Regions from separate parts of the Agromyces chitinivorans genome, predicted to be linked through region 2. Evidence: predicted binding sites of a transcription regulator. Region 2 holds the regulator's gene; the other holds the start of a gene.
What was found. Region 2 encodes LexA, which represses DNA repair genes until DNA is damaged. Its sites were predicted from a motif close to TCGAACANNTGTTCGA; they were not measured.
Positions count from the first base shown of each region.

Region 1: a site for LexA is predicted at 5,615-5,630, ahead of uvrA (excinuclease ABC subunit UvrA). Genes of this name have one in related genera too.

Region 1 is NZ_JBEPJZ010000002.1:349,103-356,408, forward strand. Features, by position in the region: gene rapZ (RNase adapter RapZ) at 1-669, opposite strand, end outside; gene uvrC (excinuclease ABC subunit UvrC) at 708-2,633, opposite strand; gene uvrA (excinuclease ABC subunit UvrA) at 2,639-5,533, opposite strand; gene uvrB (excinuclease ABC subunit UvrB) at 5,667-7,306, opposite strand, start outside.
Region 2 is NZ_JBEPJZ010000001.1:2,664,014-2,671,319, forward strand. Features, by position in the region: gene hflX (GTPase HflX) at 1-277, shown strand, start outside; gene ABZK10_RS12565 (hypothetical protein) at 372-779, shown strand; gene ABZK10_RS12570 (methylenetetrahydrofolate reductase) at 1,057-2,052, shown strand; gene metE (5-methyltetrahydropteroyltriglutamate--homocysteine S-methyltransferase) at 2,049-4,385, shown strand; gene lexA (transcriptional repressor LexA) at 4,437-5,141, opposite strand; gene ABZK10_RS12585 (LysM peptidoglycan-binding domain-containing protein) at 5,412-5,837, shown strand; gene ABZK10_RS12590 (histidinol-phosphate transaminase) at 5,895-6,971, shown strand; gene hisB (imidazoleglycerol-phosphate dehydratase HisB) at 7,025-7,306, shown strand, end outside.

The DNA.
Region 1 (7,306 bases), on a different contig from region 2:
GGCACCCTCCTGCTCCAGCACGTAGCGTGCGACGGCGTCGTCCACGCCCGTCTGGGCGCGCAGAGCCGGGTTCCAGAACGGGTTCGGCAGGAACCGGGCGTCGGCGACGAGGTCGGCGTCGGGTGGCAGCCCGTACTTGAAGCCGAAGCTCAGGATCGTCACGCTGAGCTCGGCCGCGTCGGCAGCCGCGAACGAGTCGCGGATCGTCGAGGCGAGCTGGTGCACGTTGAGCTCGCTCGTGTCGATGATCACGTCGCTCGAGGCCTTCAGCTCCGCGACGCGCGCCCGCTCGGCGGTGATGCCGTCGAGGATCGTGCCGCCGCCCTGCAGCGGGTGGGGCCGGCGCACCGACTCGAACCGGCGCACGAGCGCCGCATCGGTCGCGTCGAGGAAGATCACGCGCAGGTTCAGGCCCGTGCGCAGGGCCTGCACGATGTCCTGCAGCTCGGAGAAGAAGTCGCCGCCGCGGATGTCGACGACCGCGGCGATGCGCGGCAGGGTGGCGCCGGCGCGCTCCACGAGCTCGACCAGCGGGCGCAGCATCTGGGGCGGCAGGTTGTCGACGACGTACCAGCCCAGGTCCTCGAGCGAGTTCGCGACGGTCGATCGGCCCGCCCCGGACATGCCGGTGACGATGAGCATCTCCTGGCTCACCCGATCATCGCTCATGCGGTCCCGGGCCCCCTCTCGTCCGCCCCGACCCCAGCCTACCGACCGCGAGCGGGCTCGGGGGACGGCTCCGGATGCAGGTGGCGGTGCACCGCCTCCGCCGTCGCGGGGCCGACGCCGCGCACCTCGGCGATCTCCGCAGCGCTCGCCGAGCGCAGGCGGGTGACCGAGCCGAAGTGGCGCAGCAGTTCCTTCACCCGCGCCGGGCCGAGCCCGGGCACCTCCGCGAGCACCGACCCGATGTCGCGCTTCCGGCGCTGCCGCTGGTGCGTGATCGCGAACCGGTGCGCCTCGTCGCGGATGCGCTGGAACATGAACAGCGCCTCGCTGTTGCGCGGCAGCACGACCGGGAATGCCGACTCGGGCGTCCAGATCTCCTCGAGCCGCTTCGCGATGCCGGCGAGACGGATGCCGCCCACGCCGCTGTCCGCGAGGGCACGCGCCGCGGCCGCCACCTGCGGCTCGCCCCCGTCGACGATCAGCAGGTTCGGCCGGTAGGCGAACTTCCTGCGTCGACCGGTCTCGGCGGCGTCCTCCCCGTCGGGCGACGCGTCGGTCGTCGCATCCGACCCCACCGCGTCGTCGTCGCGCAGGTACGCGAGCCGCCGGCTCAGCACCTGGTACAGCGCCTCCGTGTCGTCCGCGTACTCGGGAACGGTGAACCGGCGGTACTCGTCCTTGCGCGGCAGACCGTCCTCGAACACCACCATCGACGCGACGATGTTCGTGCCCGACAGGTGCGACACGTCGAAGCACTCCATGCGCAGCGGGGCATCCGGCATGTCGAGCGCCTCCTGGATGTCCTCGAGCGCCTGCGACCGGGCCGTGAAGTCGGCGCTGCGCCGGGTCTTGTAGAGCATCAGCGCGTGGGCCGCGTTCTGCCGGGCGGTCTCGAGGAGCGCCGCCTTGTCGCCGCGGCGCGCGACCTTGAGGCGCACCCGACGGCCCGCGATCGCCTCGAGCCACGACTGCAGCGCCTCGGCGTCGTCGGGCAGCTCCGGCACGACCACCTCGGCGGGCGGGGACTCGTCGTCGCCGTAGACGTTCTGCACGACGGAGTCGACGAGGTCGCCGAGGCCGACGTCGAGCTCCTTGTCGACCGTCCACGCGCGCACCGCGCGGATGCGCCCCTTGCGGACCCGGAAGAGCTGCACGGCGGCAGCGAGCTCGTCGTGCTCGATCCCGAACAGGTCGATGTCGACCGAGTCGCGCAGCACGACCGCCGTCTTCTCGAAGAACGAGCGTGCCGCCTGCAGCTGGTCGCGACGACGGGCGGCGCGCTCGTAGTCCTGGGCGACGGACGCCTCCCGCATCTGGCGCTCGAGGTCGTCGATGATGCGCGAGTCCTGGTTCTGCATGAACGCCACGAACCGGTCGACGCTCCGCCGGTGCTCCTCGATGCCGACGACGCCCGAGCACGGGCCGAAGCAGCGCCCGATCTGGCCGAGGAAGCACGGCTTGCCGCTGTCCATCGCACGCTTGTAGTCGGAGTCCTTGCAGGCGCGCATCGGGAAGATCGTGCGCAGCAGGTCGAGCGTCTCCTGCGCCGCCCACACCTTCGGGTACGGCCCGAAGTACTTCGCGCCCGGGATGTTCGCCCGGCGCGTGACGATCGCACGGGGCGCCTCGTCGGCGAGCGTCACCGCGATGTACGGGTACGACTTGTCGTCCCGGTACTTGACGTTGAACGGCGGGTCGAACTCCTTGATCCAGGTGTACTCGAGCTGCAGCGCGTCGACGTCGCCGCCGACCACCGTCCACTCGACGGAGGCCGCCGTGAGCACCATCCGCCGGGTGCGCTCGTGCAGGCTCCGCAGCGGCACGAAGTAGTTCGACAGCCGCGCGCGGAGGTTCTTCGCCTTGCCGACGTACAGCACCCGCCCGGTCTCGTCTCGGAAGCGGTAGACGCCCGGCTGCGTCGGGATCTCCCCCGCCTTCGGCCGGTACGGAACGGTGTCGCGCATCCTGCTCAGCTTGCCGCCTCGACGCGCGCCTCGGGCGCCTCCTCCAGGATCTCGCGCAGGAACCGTCCGGTGTGGCTGTCCTCGACCGCGGCGACGTCCTCGGGCGTGCCGGTCGCGACGATCGTGCCGCCGCCGGAGCCGCCCTCGGGGCCGAGGTCGACGACCCAGTCGGCCGACTTGATCACGTCGAGGTTGTGCTCGATCACGATGACCGTGTTGCCCTTGTCGACGAGCTTGCCGAGCACCTTGAGGAGCTTCTGCACGTCCTCGAAGTGCAGGCCGGTGGTCGGCTCGTCGAGCACGTACACGGTGCGCCCGTTGGAGCGGCGCTGGAGCTCCGTGGCGAGCTTCACGCGCTGCGCCTCGCCCCCCGAGAGGGTCGTGGCGCTCTGGCCGAGCTGCACGTAGCCGAGGCCGACGTCGACGAGCGTCTTCAGGTACCGGTGGATCGCGGAGATCGGCTCGAAGAACTCGGCCGCCTCGCTGATCGGCATCTCGAGCACCTCGGCGATGTGCTTGCCCTTGTAGTGCACCTGCAGGGTCTCGCGGTTGTACCGCGCTCCCCCGCAGACCTCGCACGCGACGTACACGTCGGGCAGGAAGTTCATCTCGATCTTGATGGTGCCGTCGCCCGAGCACGCCTCGCAGCGGCCGCCCTTGACGTTGAAGCTGAAGCGGCCCGGCAGGTAGCCGCGGGCCTTCGCCTCGGTGGTCTCGGCGAAGAGCGTGCGGATGCGGTCGAACACGCCCGTGTAGGTCGCCGGGTTCGACCGCGGCGTGCGCCCGATGGGCGCCTGGTCGACGTGCACGACCTTGTCGAGGTTGTCGAGCCCCTCGACCCGGAGGTGCCTGCCCGGCACCTTCCGCGCCCCGTTCAGCCGGTTCGCGAGCACCCGGTAGAGGATGTCGTTCACGAGCGAGGACTTGCCGGAGCCGCTCACGCCCGTCACCGCGGTGAAGACGCCGAGCGGGAACGTCACGTCGACGCCCCGCAGGTTGTTGGCGGATGCCCCGCGCACCGTGATCTCGCGGTCGTGGTCGATCGGCCGGCGCACCGCGGGCACCGCGATGCTGCGGCGCCCCGCGAGGTAGTCGCCCGTCACGGAGCGGCGGTTCTCGACCAGTTCGCGGTAGCTGCCCGAATGGACCACCTGCCCGCCGCCGACGCCCGCGCCGGGCCCGATGTCGACGATCCAGTCGGCGGTGCGGATGGTGTCCTCGTCGTGCTCGACGACGATCAGCGTGTTGCCGAGGTCGCGGAGGGCGACGAGCGTCTCGATCAGCCGGCGGTTGTCGCGCTGGTGGAGGCCGATGCTGGGCTCGTCGAGCACGTACAGCACGCCGGTGAGCCCGGAGCCGATCTGCGTCGCGAGCCTGATGCGCTGCGCCTCGCCGCCCGACAGCGTGCCGGCGGCGCGCGCGAGGTCGAGGTAGCTGAGCCCCACCCTGATGAGGAAGTCGAGCCGCAGCTTGATCTCGCGCAGCACCTGGGCGGCGATCGCCTGCTCGCGCTCGGTGAGCTCGAGCCGGTCCATGAACTCGCGTGCATCACTGAGGCTCAGCAGCCCCACGTCGGCGATCGAGTGGTCGTGGATCAGCACCGAGAGCACCTCGGGCTTCAGGCGCTTGCCGTCGCAGACGGGGCACGGCACCTCGCGGAGGTACTCCGCCCAGCGGGCCCGCTGCACGTCGCTCTCGGCCTGGAGGTACTGCCGCTCGATGTAGGGGACCACGCCCTCGAAGCCCGACGTGTACGACAGCTCGCGCCCGTAGCGGTTGCGCCAGCGCACCTTCACCTCGAAGTTGTCGCCGTGCAGCACGGCGTCGCGCACCTCGTCGTTCAGCTCGTTCCACGGGGTGTCGAGCGAGAAGTCGAGGTCGCGGGCGAGGCCGTCGAGGAGCTTCTCGTAGTAGTTGTAGAGGCTCTTGCCCTGGCTCGTCCACGGCAGGATGACGCCGCCGGCGATGCTCAGCTCGGGGTCGCCGAGCAGCAGCTGGTCGTCGACCGACATGCGGGTGCCGAGGCCGGTGCACTCGGGACAGGCCCCGAACGGGGCGTTGAACGAGAACGTGCGCGGCTCGATCTCGGTGAGCTGGATCGGATGCTGGTTCGGGCAGGACAGCTTCTCGGAGAACGTCTGCCACGCCGCGTCGCCCTCGCGGTCGACGAAGTTGATGCGCACCAGCCCGTCGGTGAGGCGCAGCGCCGTCTCGAGCGAGTCGGTCAGGCGCCCCAGGATCTCGGGACCGGCGACGAGGCGGTCGACCACCACCGAGATGTCGTGCTTGACCTGCTTCTTCAGCTTCGGCGGGTCGGTGAGCTGGACCATCTCGCCGTCGACGAGGGCGCGCGAGTAGCCCTGCGCGGCGAGCTCGGCGAACAGGTCGACGAACTCGCCCTTCTTCTGGCTCACGACCGGGCTCAGCACCTGGTAGCGCGTGCGCTCCTCGAGTTCCATCAGCTGGTCGGCGATCTGCTGCACGGTCTGCCGCTGGATCCGCTCGCCGCACACCGGGCAGTGCGGTACGCCGATGCGGGCCCAGAGCAGGCGCATGTAGTCGTAGATCTCGGTGATCGTGCCGACCGTCGAGCGCGGGTTGCGGTTGGTCGACTTCTGGTCGATCGAGACCGCGGGGCTGAGGCCCTCGATGAAGTCGACGTCGGGACGGTCGACCTGGCCCAGGAACTGGCGCGCGTACGCCGAGAGCGACTCGACGTAGCGGCGCTGGCCCTCGGCGAAGATCGTGTCGAACGCGAGGGAGGACTTGCCGGAGCCGGAGAGCCCGGTGAACACCACCAGCGAGTCGCGCGGAAGCTCGACGTCGACGTTCTGGAGGTTGTGCACGCGGGCGCCGCGCACGCTCAGGCGCGCACGGGTATCGAGATGGGAGACAGCCACCACTCGAGTCTAGGCACGCCCACCGACACCGAAGTCCGCGGGGCGGACGCCCTCGGCGAACGCCGCCGCGCGCCGTGCCCGCCGCACACGTGATCGGGCGGTTCGCGGTTCCCGTCCGCTCCGTGGCATCCGCTCAGCCCAGGTGGCCCGCCTTCTCCATCTGGCGCAGCTCGCGCTTCAACTCCGACACCTCGTCGCGCAGGCGCGCGGCCAGCTCGAACTTCAGCTCGGCCGCCGCCTCGAGCATCTGGCCGTTCAGGTCTGCGATGAGCGACTCGAGGTCGTTCGCGCCCGCGGCGGCGATGCCCTCGCGCTTGAGGTTCGGCACCGGCGACTTCTTGGCGCTCTCGCGACCCGCGAGCAGGGCAGCGGTGTCGGCCTCCTCGCGCGCGAGCACCGCGGTGATGTCGGCGATGCGCTTGCGCAGCGGCTGCGGGTCGACGCCGTTCGCGCGGTTGTACTCGACCTGCTTCTCCCGACGCCGATTCGTCTCGTCGATCGCCGTGCGCATCGAGTCGGTGAGCACGTCGGCGTACATGTGCACCTGCCCGGACACGTTGCGCGCCGCACGCCCGATCGTCTGGATGAGCGAGGTCGACGAACGCAGGAACCCCTCCTTGTCGGCGTCGAGGATCGACACCAGCGACACCTCGGGCAGGTCGAGGCCCTCGCGCAGCAGGTTGATGCCCACCAGCACGTCGTAGACGCCGGCCCGCAGCTCGGTGAGCAACTCCACGCGACGCAGCGTGTCGACGTCGGAGTGGAGGTACCGCACCCGCACGCCGGCCTCGGTGAGGAAGTCGGTGAGGTCCTCCGCCATACGCTTGGTGAGCGTCGTGACCAGCACGCGCTCGTCGCGCTCGGCGCGGGCGCGGATCTCCTCGAGCAGGTCGTCGATCTGCCCCTTGCTGGGCTTGACGACGATCTCGGGGTCGATGAGCCCGGTCGGGCGGATGATCTGCTCGACCACGCCGTCGGCCACGCCGAGCTCGTACCGGCCGGGGGTCGCCGAGAGGTAGACCGTCTGGCCCACGCGCTCGGAGAACTCGTCCCAGGTGAGCGGCCGGTTGTCGAGTGCGCTCGGCAGGCGGAACCCGTGCTCGACGAGCGTGCGCTTGCGCGACGAGTCGCCCTCGTACATCGCGCCGATCTGCGGCACCGTCACGTGCGACTCGTCGATGACGACGAGAAGATCATCGGGGAAGTAGTCGAGCAGGCAGTGCGGCGGCTCCCCCGCCTCGCGTCCGTCGATGTGCCGCGAGTAGTTCTCGATGCCCGAGCAGAACCCGATCTGCTCCATCATCTCGAGGTCGAAGGTCGTGCGCATGCGCAGGCGCTGCGCCTCGAGCAGCTTGCCCTGGCGCTCGAGCTCGGCGAGGCGCTCCTCGAGCTCGGTGCGGATCGTGCCGACCGCGCGGTCCATCACCTCGGTGCTCGCGACGTAGTGCGAGCCCGGGAAGACCGGCACCGCGTCGAGCTGCGCCACGACCTCGCCGGTGAGCGGATGCAGGTGGTACAGCGCCTCGATCTCGTCGCCGAACATCTCGATGCGGATCGCGAGCTCCTCGTACACCGGGATGATCTCGATCGTGTCGCCGCGCACGCGGAACGTGCCGCGCGAGAACTCGATGTCGTTGCGCTGGTACTGCATCGAGACGAACTTGCGGATGAGCCAGTCGCGGTCGAGTCGCTGGCCCACCTGCAGCGGCATCATGGCCGCGAGGTACTCCTCGGGCGTGCCGAGCCCGTAGATGCAGGAGACCGTCGAGACCA
Region 2 (7,306 bases):
CGAGCCCGAGGCGGTCTTCGCCTCGGCCCGCACCGGCGCCGGCATCCCCGAGCTGCTGCAGGCCATCGCCGACCGCATCCCCGACCCGTCGGTCGAGGTCGACCTGCTCGTGCCGTACGACCGCGGCGACATCGTCTCGACGCTGCACGAGGCCGGGCGCGTGCTCGAGGTCGACTACCGCGACGACGGCACGCACGTGCGCGCCCTCGCCAATCCGGAGCTCGCCGCGCAGCTCGCGGGGTACTCGGTGCGCCCCGCCGCATCCGTCACCGACTAGGCCGTGCGCGCCGGCCGGCGCTCCGCCCGATGATCCGCGCGAGCGATGTGGATCGATCTGCTTCGACGCGGACGCCGTCTGGCATCATTCGGCCATGGCGTCCAGGCGATCGTGGTCCGTGCTCGCCGTCGGGGCCGCCGTGCTCGCGTTGAGCGCGTGCGGCGCGGAGGCGCACCCCTACTCGGACCTCGGCGGGGAGGCGACCCGCCAGGACGCGTTGCCCGCCTCGCTGCCCGAGTACGCCTCCCGCGACCTCGACATCGAGTCGAGCCGGTACGTCGGCGACGACGACGGCACGCGGCTCTGGCTGGCACGCGGCGCCGAGGAGGGCACCGTGTGCCTGGTCATCGTCTCGGCCGCGGAGGAGTGGTTCGTCGCTTGCGGCGGCGAGGCCGGTCCGATGACCACGGGAGGCGTCGTCGGGTCGTACACCGTGCACGCCGACCACCATCCGATCCCCGACGACGCGGTGGAGATCTCCGCGAACGTGTACCGACGCTGATTTCCCGCGGAGCGTCCCGGAACGCGGGCCGGTGCGTGCGCACCCGCTTCGCCGCCTCCTGAACGACCGCCGCCTCCTGAACGCCCGCCGTCACATTCGGTCACGGGGGAGACGCCGCGCGCCCGCAGGCGTATCGTCGAGAACGATCGTTGCGACGGGCCCGGCCCGTCGCGTGGAGCGACCGCCGAGCCCGGCACCCGCCCGCGAGCGCCCGACCACTTCGCGTCGGGACCGCGGCCTGCCGTGCGTCCCGTCGCCCCCAGACGATGAGGACCCGATGTCCGAGACCGGCCGATTCCGACCGCACGACGACGCCGCCGTGCGGCGGGTGCCCGTGTCGTTCGAGCTGTTCCCGCCGCGCTCGGACGCCGCCGCCATCGCCCTCGGCCGCACCATCGACCGCCTCGCCGAGGCCGACCCGGCGTTCATCTCCGTGACGTTCGGCGCCGGCGGCTCGTCGCGCGAGCGGTCGCTCACGGTGCTGCGGTACATCCTGGAGCAGACGCAGGTCGAGCCCATGGCGCACCTGACCTGCGTCGGCTCGTCGCACGCGGAGGCCAACCGCCTGGTGCGCGAGTTCCTCGACGCGGGCATCACGAGCTTCCTCGCCCTCCGCGGCGACCCGCCGGCCGGCGCGGCCGAGGGCGACGGGCTGGGCGACCTCGGGTCGTCGGCCGAGCTGGTGCAGCTCATCCACCGGGTGCAGGAGGAGCGGGAGCCGTTCGCGCAGCTCGGCGTGCCGGGTGCGCCGAAGGCGCGGCGCATCGAGGACCGCCCGCGGCCGGAGCGCGTCGCGGTCGCGACGTTCCCCACGGGGCATCCGCGCTCGGCCAACCGCCGGCAGGACGTCGACGCGCTGCTCGCGAAGGAGGTCGCGGGCGCGAACCTCGCGATCACGCAGCTGTTCTGGCACGCCGACGACTACCTCGGCTTCGTCGAGCTCGCCCGAGCCGGCGGCGTGACCATCCCGATCCTGCCCGGCATCATGCCCGTCGTCTCGCCGAAGCGGCTCGCGCGGCTGACCGAGCTCACGGGCGTGCCCGCGCCCGACGACCTCGCGATCGCGCTCGAGATCGAGCCCGACGAGGCCGCCCAGCGCGAGATCGGCATGCGCTTCGCCGCCGACCTCGCGCGCGGCGTCGTCGACGGCGGCGCCCCCGGACTCCACCTGTACACCTTCAACCACCACGAGGCGGTGCTCGGCGTGCTGGCCGAGCTCGACCTCTTCCCGCCCCGGGCCGCCCGGCCCACGTCCCTCACGGAGCACGCATGACCCGCACGACCTTCCCGACCGGCACGATCCTCGGCTACCCCCGCATCGGGCGCCGACGCGAACTCAAGCGCGCCGTCGAGTCCTTCTGGAGCGGCCGCATCGACGAGGCGGAGCTCGAGCGCACCGCCGCCGAGCTGCGCGCCGCGACCCGCGAGCGGCTGCAGGCGCTCGGCCTCGGCGCCGACGACTCGTCGATCCCCGAGTCGTTCTCGTACTACGACCAGGTGCTCGACGCCGCCGTCGCGGTGGGCGCGATCCCCGAGCGCTTCGCCGACCTGGTCGACGACTCCGGCCGCGTCGGCCTCGACGCCTACTTCACCATCGCGCGCGGCGAGGGCGAGAAGGCCCCCCTCGAGATGACGAAGTGGTTCGACTCGAACTACCACTACCTGGTGCCCGAGATCGCGGCCGACACCGCGTTCCGCCTCGCCGACGACCGCATCGTGCGCGAGGTCGCCGAGGCGCGCGGGGCGGGCCTCGTGACCCGGCCCGTCGTGGTCGGTCCGGTGACCCTCCTGCTGCTGAGCAAGGCCGCCGAGGGCTCGGATGCCTCCTTCCGGCCGCTCGACCGCCTGGACGACCTGCTGCCGGTGTACGTCGAGCTCCTCTCGCGGCTCGCCGACGCGGGCGCCGAGTGGGTGCAGCTCGACGAACCGGCGCTGGTGTCGGAGAGCATCGACGTCGACCCGGCCGACGCGCGTGCGGCCCTCGCCCGCGCGTACGAGGTGCTCGGCGGGGCATCCGCCCGCCCCTCGATCCTCGTCGCCGCGCCCTACGGCGCGCTCGACGCGGCGCTGCCCGTGCTCGCCGCGAGCCCGGTCGAGGCGATCGGACTCGACCTCGTGCGCGGCAGCGCGCCGGTCGGCCTCGATGACGTCACCCGCGCCGGCCTCGCGACCAAGGCGATCGTCGCGGGCGTCGTCGACGGCCACAACGTCTGGCGCGGCGACCTCGCCGCCGCCCTGACCGCGGCCGAGTCGGTGCGCGACCTCGGCGCCGCGCTCGCGGTGTCGACCTCGACGTCGCTGCTGCACGTGCCGCACGACGTCGACGACGAGACCGCGCTCGACGCGCGGCTGCGTTCCTGGCTCGCCTTCGCCGACCAGAAGGTCGCGCAGGTCGCCGTGCTCGCCCGCGGCCTCGCCGGGGGAGCGGACGCGATCGCCGACGAGCTCGCCGCCGCCACCGCCGCCCTCGCCGACCGCAGCGGCGCCGCGGGCGTGCGCGACGGCGCGGTGCGCGACCGCCTCGCCGCACTCGACGCCGACGCGGGCACCCGGGCCGACTACGAGGCGCGCGTCGCGGCGCAGGCCGAGCTCGACCTGCCGGTGCTGCCCACGACCACGATCGGGTCGTTCCCGCAGACCGGCGACATCCGTCGTGCCCGTGCCCGCCACGCGCGCGGCGAGCTCGACGACGCCGGCTACGAGGCCCTGATGCGCGCGGAGATCGAGCGCGTCATCCGCCTCCAGGAGGAGATCGGACTCGACGTGCTGGTGCACGGCGAACCGGAGCGCAACGACATGGTGCAGTACTTCGCCGAGCTGCTCGACGGCTTCGCCGTGACCGAGCACGGCTGGGTGCAGTCGTACGGCAGCCGCTGCACGCGCCCCTCGATCCTCTGGGGCGACGTGTCCCGCCCCGAGCCGATGACGGTCGAGTGGTCGCGGTACGCGCAGTCGCTCTCCGACAAGCCCGTCAAGGGCATGCTCACCGGGCCCGTGACGATCCTCGCATGGTCGTTCGTGCGCGACGACCAGCCGCTGGGCGACACGGCGAACCAGGTGGCGCTGGCGCTGCGCGACGAGATCGCCGACCTCGAGACCGCCGGCATCCGCATCATCCAGGTCGACGAGCCGGCGCTGCGCGAGCTGCTGCCGCTGAAGCGCGCCGACCAGCCGGCGTACCTCGACTGGTCGGTCGGCGCGTTCCGCCTCGCGACCGGCGGCGCGGCGACGGCCACGCAGGTGCACACCCACCTCTGCTACTCGGAGTTCGGCGTGGTGATCGACGCGATCCGCGCGCTCGACGCCGACGTGACGAGCATCGAGGCGGCGCGCAGCCGCATGGAGGTCGTCGACGACCTGCGCACGAGCGGCTTCGACCACGGCGTCGGCCCGGGCGTCTACGACATCCACTCGCCGCGCGTGCCGAGCGTCGCAGAGGTCACCGAGCTGCTCGAGCGCGCGGCGGACTCGCTGCCGCTCCGCCAGGTCTGGGTGAACCCCGACTGCGGCCTGAAGACGCGCGGCTACGACGAGACGGTCGCCTCGCTGCGCAACATCATCGACGCCACCCGCGAGGTGCGCGCCCGCGCGGCGGTCGGGGCCTGAGCGGATGCCCCGGGGCGCGCGCCGCCCCGGGGCATCCGTCGTCGTGCGGCGCTAGACGGTGCGGAGCACGGCGACGACCTTGCCCAGGATCTCGGCGTAGTCGCCGAGGATGGGCTCGAACGCGCTGTTGCGCGGCAGCAGCCAGGTGTGGCCGTCGCGCTGCCGGAAGACCTTGACGGTCGCCTCGCCGTCGAGCATCGCGGCGACGATCTCGCCGTTCTCGGCGGTCTGCTGCTGCCGCACGACGACCCAGTCGCCGTCGCAGATCGCCGCGTCGACCATCGAGTCGCCGACGACCTTGAGGATGAACAGCTCGCCCTTGCCGACGAGTTGGCGGGGGAGCGGGAACACCTCCTCGATCTGCTGGTCGGCGGTGATCGGCACGCCCGCGGCGATGCGGCCCACCAGCGGCACCATCGCGGCGTCGCCCACGGGGGCGGGGGAGCCGGATGCCCCTGACGCGCCGGTCTCGTCGGCGGCCTCCGTCTGCTGCGGCGTCTCGATGAGCACCTCGAGCGCGCGCGGCCGGTTCGGGTCGCGCCGCAGGTAGCCGCTCAGCTCGAGCTGGTTGAGCTGGTGGGCGACGCTCGAGAGCGACGACAGGCTCACCGCGTCGCCGATCTCGCGCATGCTCGGCGGGTAGCCCCGCGTCGAGACGGAGCGCTGGATCACGTCGAGGATCTGCAGCTGCTTGGCGCTGAGGTTCTTGCGCCGCCGGGTCGCCCGACGCTGCTCGAGGTCGTTCTCGGTGTCCACGTGCTCCGCCCTCCACGGGATCGGCAGTCCGTGCCGCCGAACCGAATGTCAGTGGTGTCTGATCGACTGTCGCCAGACATTCGAAACTGTATCCCTCGCTACGGGGTCGGGCAAACATATGTTCGAGCGTGTCGCGCGGAAATCCGCGGCTCTCCGTTGCGGATGCGGGGTTGAGTGTTCGATCATTCGAAGGTATATTCGGAACACAGCTTCGCGCCGGCACTCCCGGCCGAGTGCCGGCGCGAAGCTTCCGGGAGGTGCGAGATGACGATGGCAATCCACAGCGGCACGGTCTTCGGTTCGCCGCGCACGACGACGACGGTCCCGAGCCGGGAACGCCCCAGCGCGGCTCGACCCAGCGCGGCGCGACCGCAGACCGACCAGATCCCCGCACGCACGAGGCTCCGCCTGACCCGGCGCGGGCGGCTCGTCTTCGGCACGCTCGGCGTGCTGATCGCGCTGGCGTTCGCGCTGCTGCTGCCGCTCGCGGCCGCTCCCGCCGTCGCCGGTGACGAGGCGGCCGAGCCGCTGCAGGTCATCACGGTCGAGCAGGGGCAGTCGCTCTGGGCCATCGCCGAGCAGATCGCGCCGCACGCCGACCCGCGCGAGGTCATCACCGACATCCTGCGCCTCAACGGCCTCGACTCGGCCGAGCTGGTGCCCGGCCAGCAGCTCGCCCTTCCGGCCGACCGCTGAGTCCGGCGGTGCCCCGGGGCGCCGAAACACGTCGGTCGCCGTCAGTAGCATGAGTGCGTGACGACCCTCGACGACCTCCCGATCCGCGATGACCTCCGAGGCAAGGTGCCCTACGGCGCGCCGCAGCTGCACGTGCCCGTCGCGCTGAACGTGAACGAGAACACGCACCCGATTCCCGAGGACGTCGCGCACGACATCATCGCCCGCATCGCCCAGGCACTGCTGAGCCTCAACCGCTACCCCGACCGCGAGTTCACGGCCCTGCGCGAGGCGCTCGCGGGCTACCTCGGCCACGGGCTCTCGCCCGACCGCATCTGGGCGGCGAACGGCTCGAACGAGGTGCTCCAGCAGGTGCTGCAGGCGTTCGGCGGGTTCGGGCGCACGGCGCTCGGCTTCGCCCCGACCTACTCGATGTACCCGCTGCTGTCGTCGGGCGTCGGCGTGGAGTGGATCGGCGCCGAGCGCGATGCCGACTTCGAGCTCTCGCCCGAGACCGCGGTGCGCGCGATCGAGCAGCACGATCCCGACCTCGTCATCCTCTGCTCGCCGAACAACCCCACGGGCACGCCGATCCCGCTCGAGACCGTGCGCGCCGTCGCCGACGCGGCTCGCGGCATGGTCGTCGTCGACGAGGCGTACGCCGAGTTCGCCCCGCCCGGTTCGCCGAGCGCGCTGTCGCTGCTCGAGGGCCGCCCGCGCCTGATCGTCTCGCGCACCATGAGCAAGGCGTTCGCCTTCGCCGGCGCTCGGGTCGGCTACCTCGCCGCGGACCCCGCCGTGATCGACGCGATCCGGCTCGTGCGCCTGCCGTACCACCTCTCCGCGCTCACCCAGGCGGCGGCGATCGGCGCGGTCGAGCACGCGCCCGAGATGCTGGCCATGGTCGACGACATCCGCGGCCAGCGCGACCGCATCTCGGCCGAGCTCGCCGGACTCGGCTACCGCCCGTACCGCTCGTGGAGCAACTTCGTGCTCTTCGCGGGCGTCGACGACCCGCCGGCGACATGGGCGGCGCTCCGCGACCGCGGCGTCCTCGTGCGCGATGTCGGCATCCCCGGCACCCTGCGGGTGAGCGCGGGCACCGAGACCGAGACGACGGCGTTCCTCGAGGCCCTCGCGGCGGTGGGGCGCTGAGCGGCCCCGTCGCACGCGAGGAGCGCGGCATCCGCCCGCAATAGGATGGCCGCATGAGCACCCCCGCACGGACCGCCCGCGTGCAGCGCGAGACGAGCGAGTCGAGCATCGACCTGTCGCTCGACCTCGACGGCACCGGAACGAGCGACATCGAGACCTCGGTGCCGTTCTACGACCACCTGCTGACGGCGTTCGCGAAGCACTCGCTGACCGACCTGACCGTGCGCGCCCGGGGCGACATCGAGATCGACGTGCACCACACGGTGGAAGACGTCGGCATCGTGCTCGGCACCGCGATCAGGCAGGCGCTCGGCGACAAGCGCGGCATCTCGCGC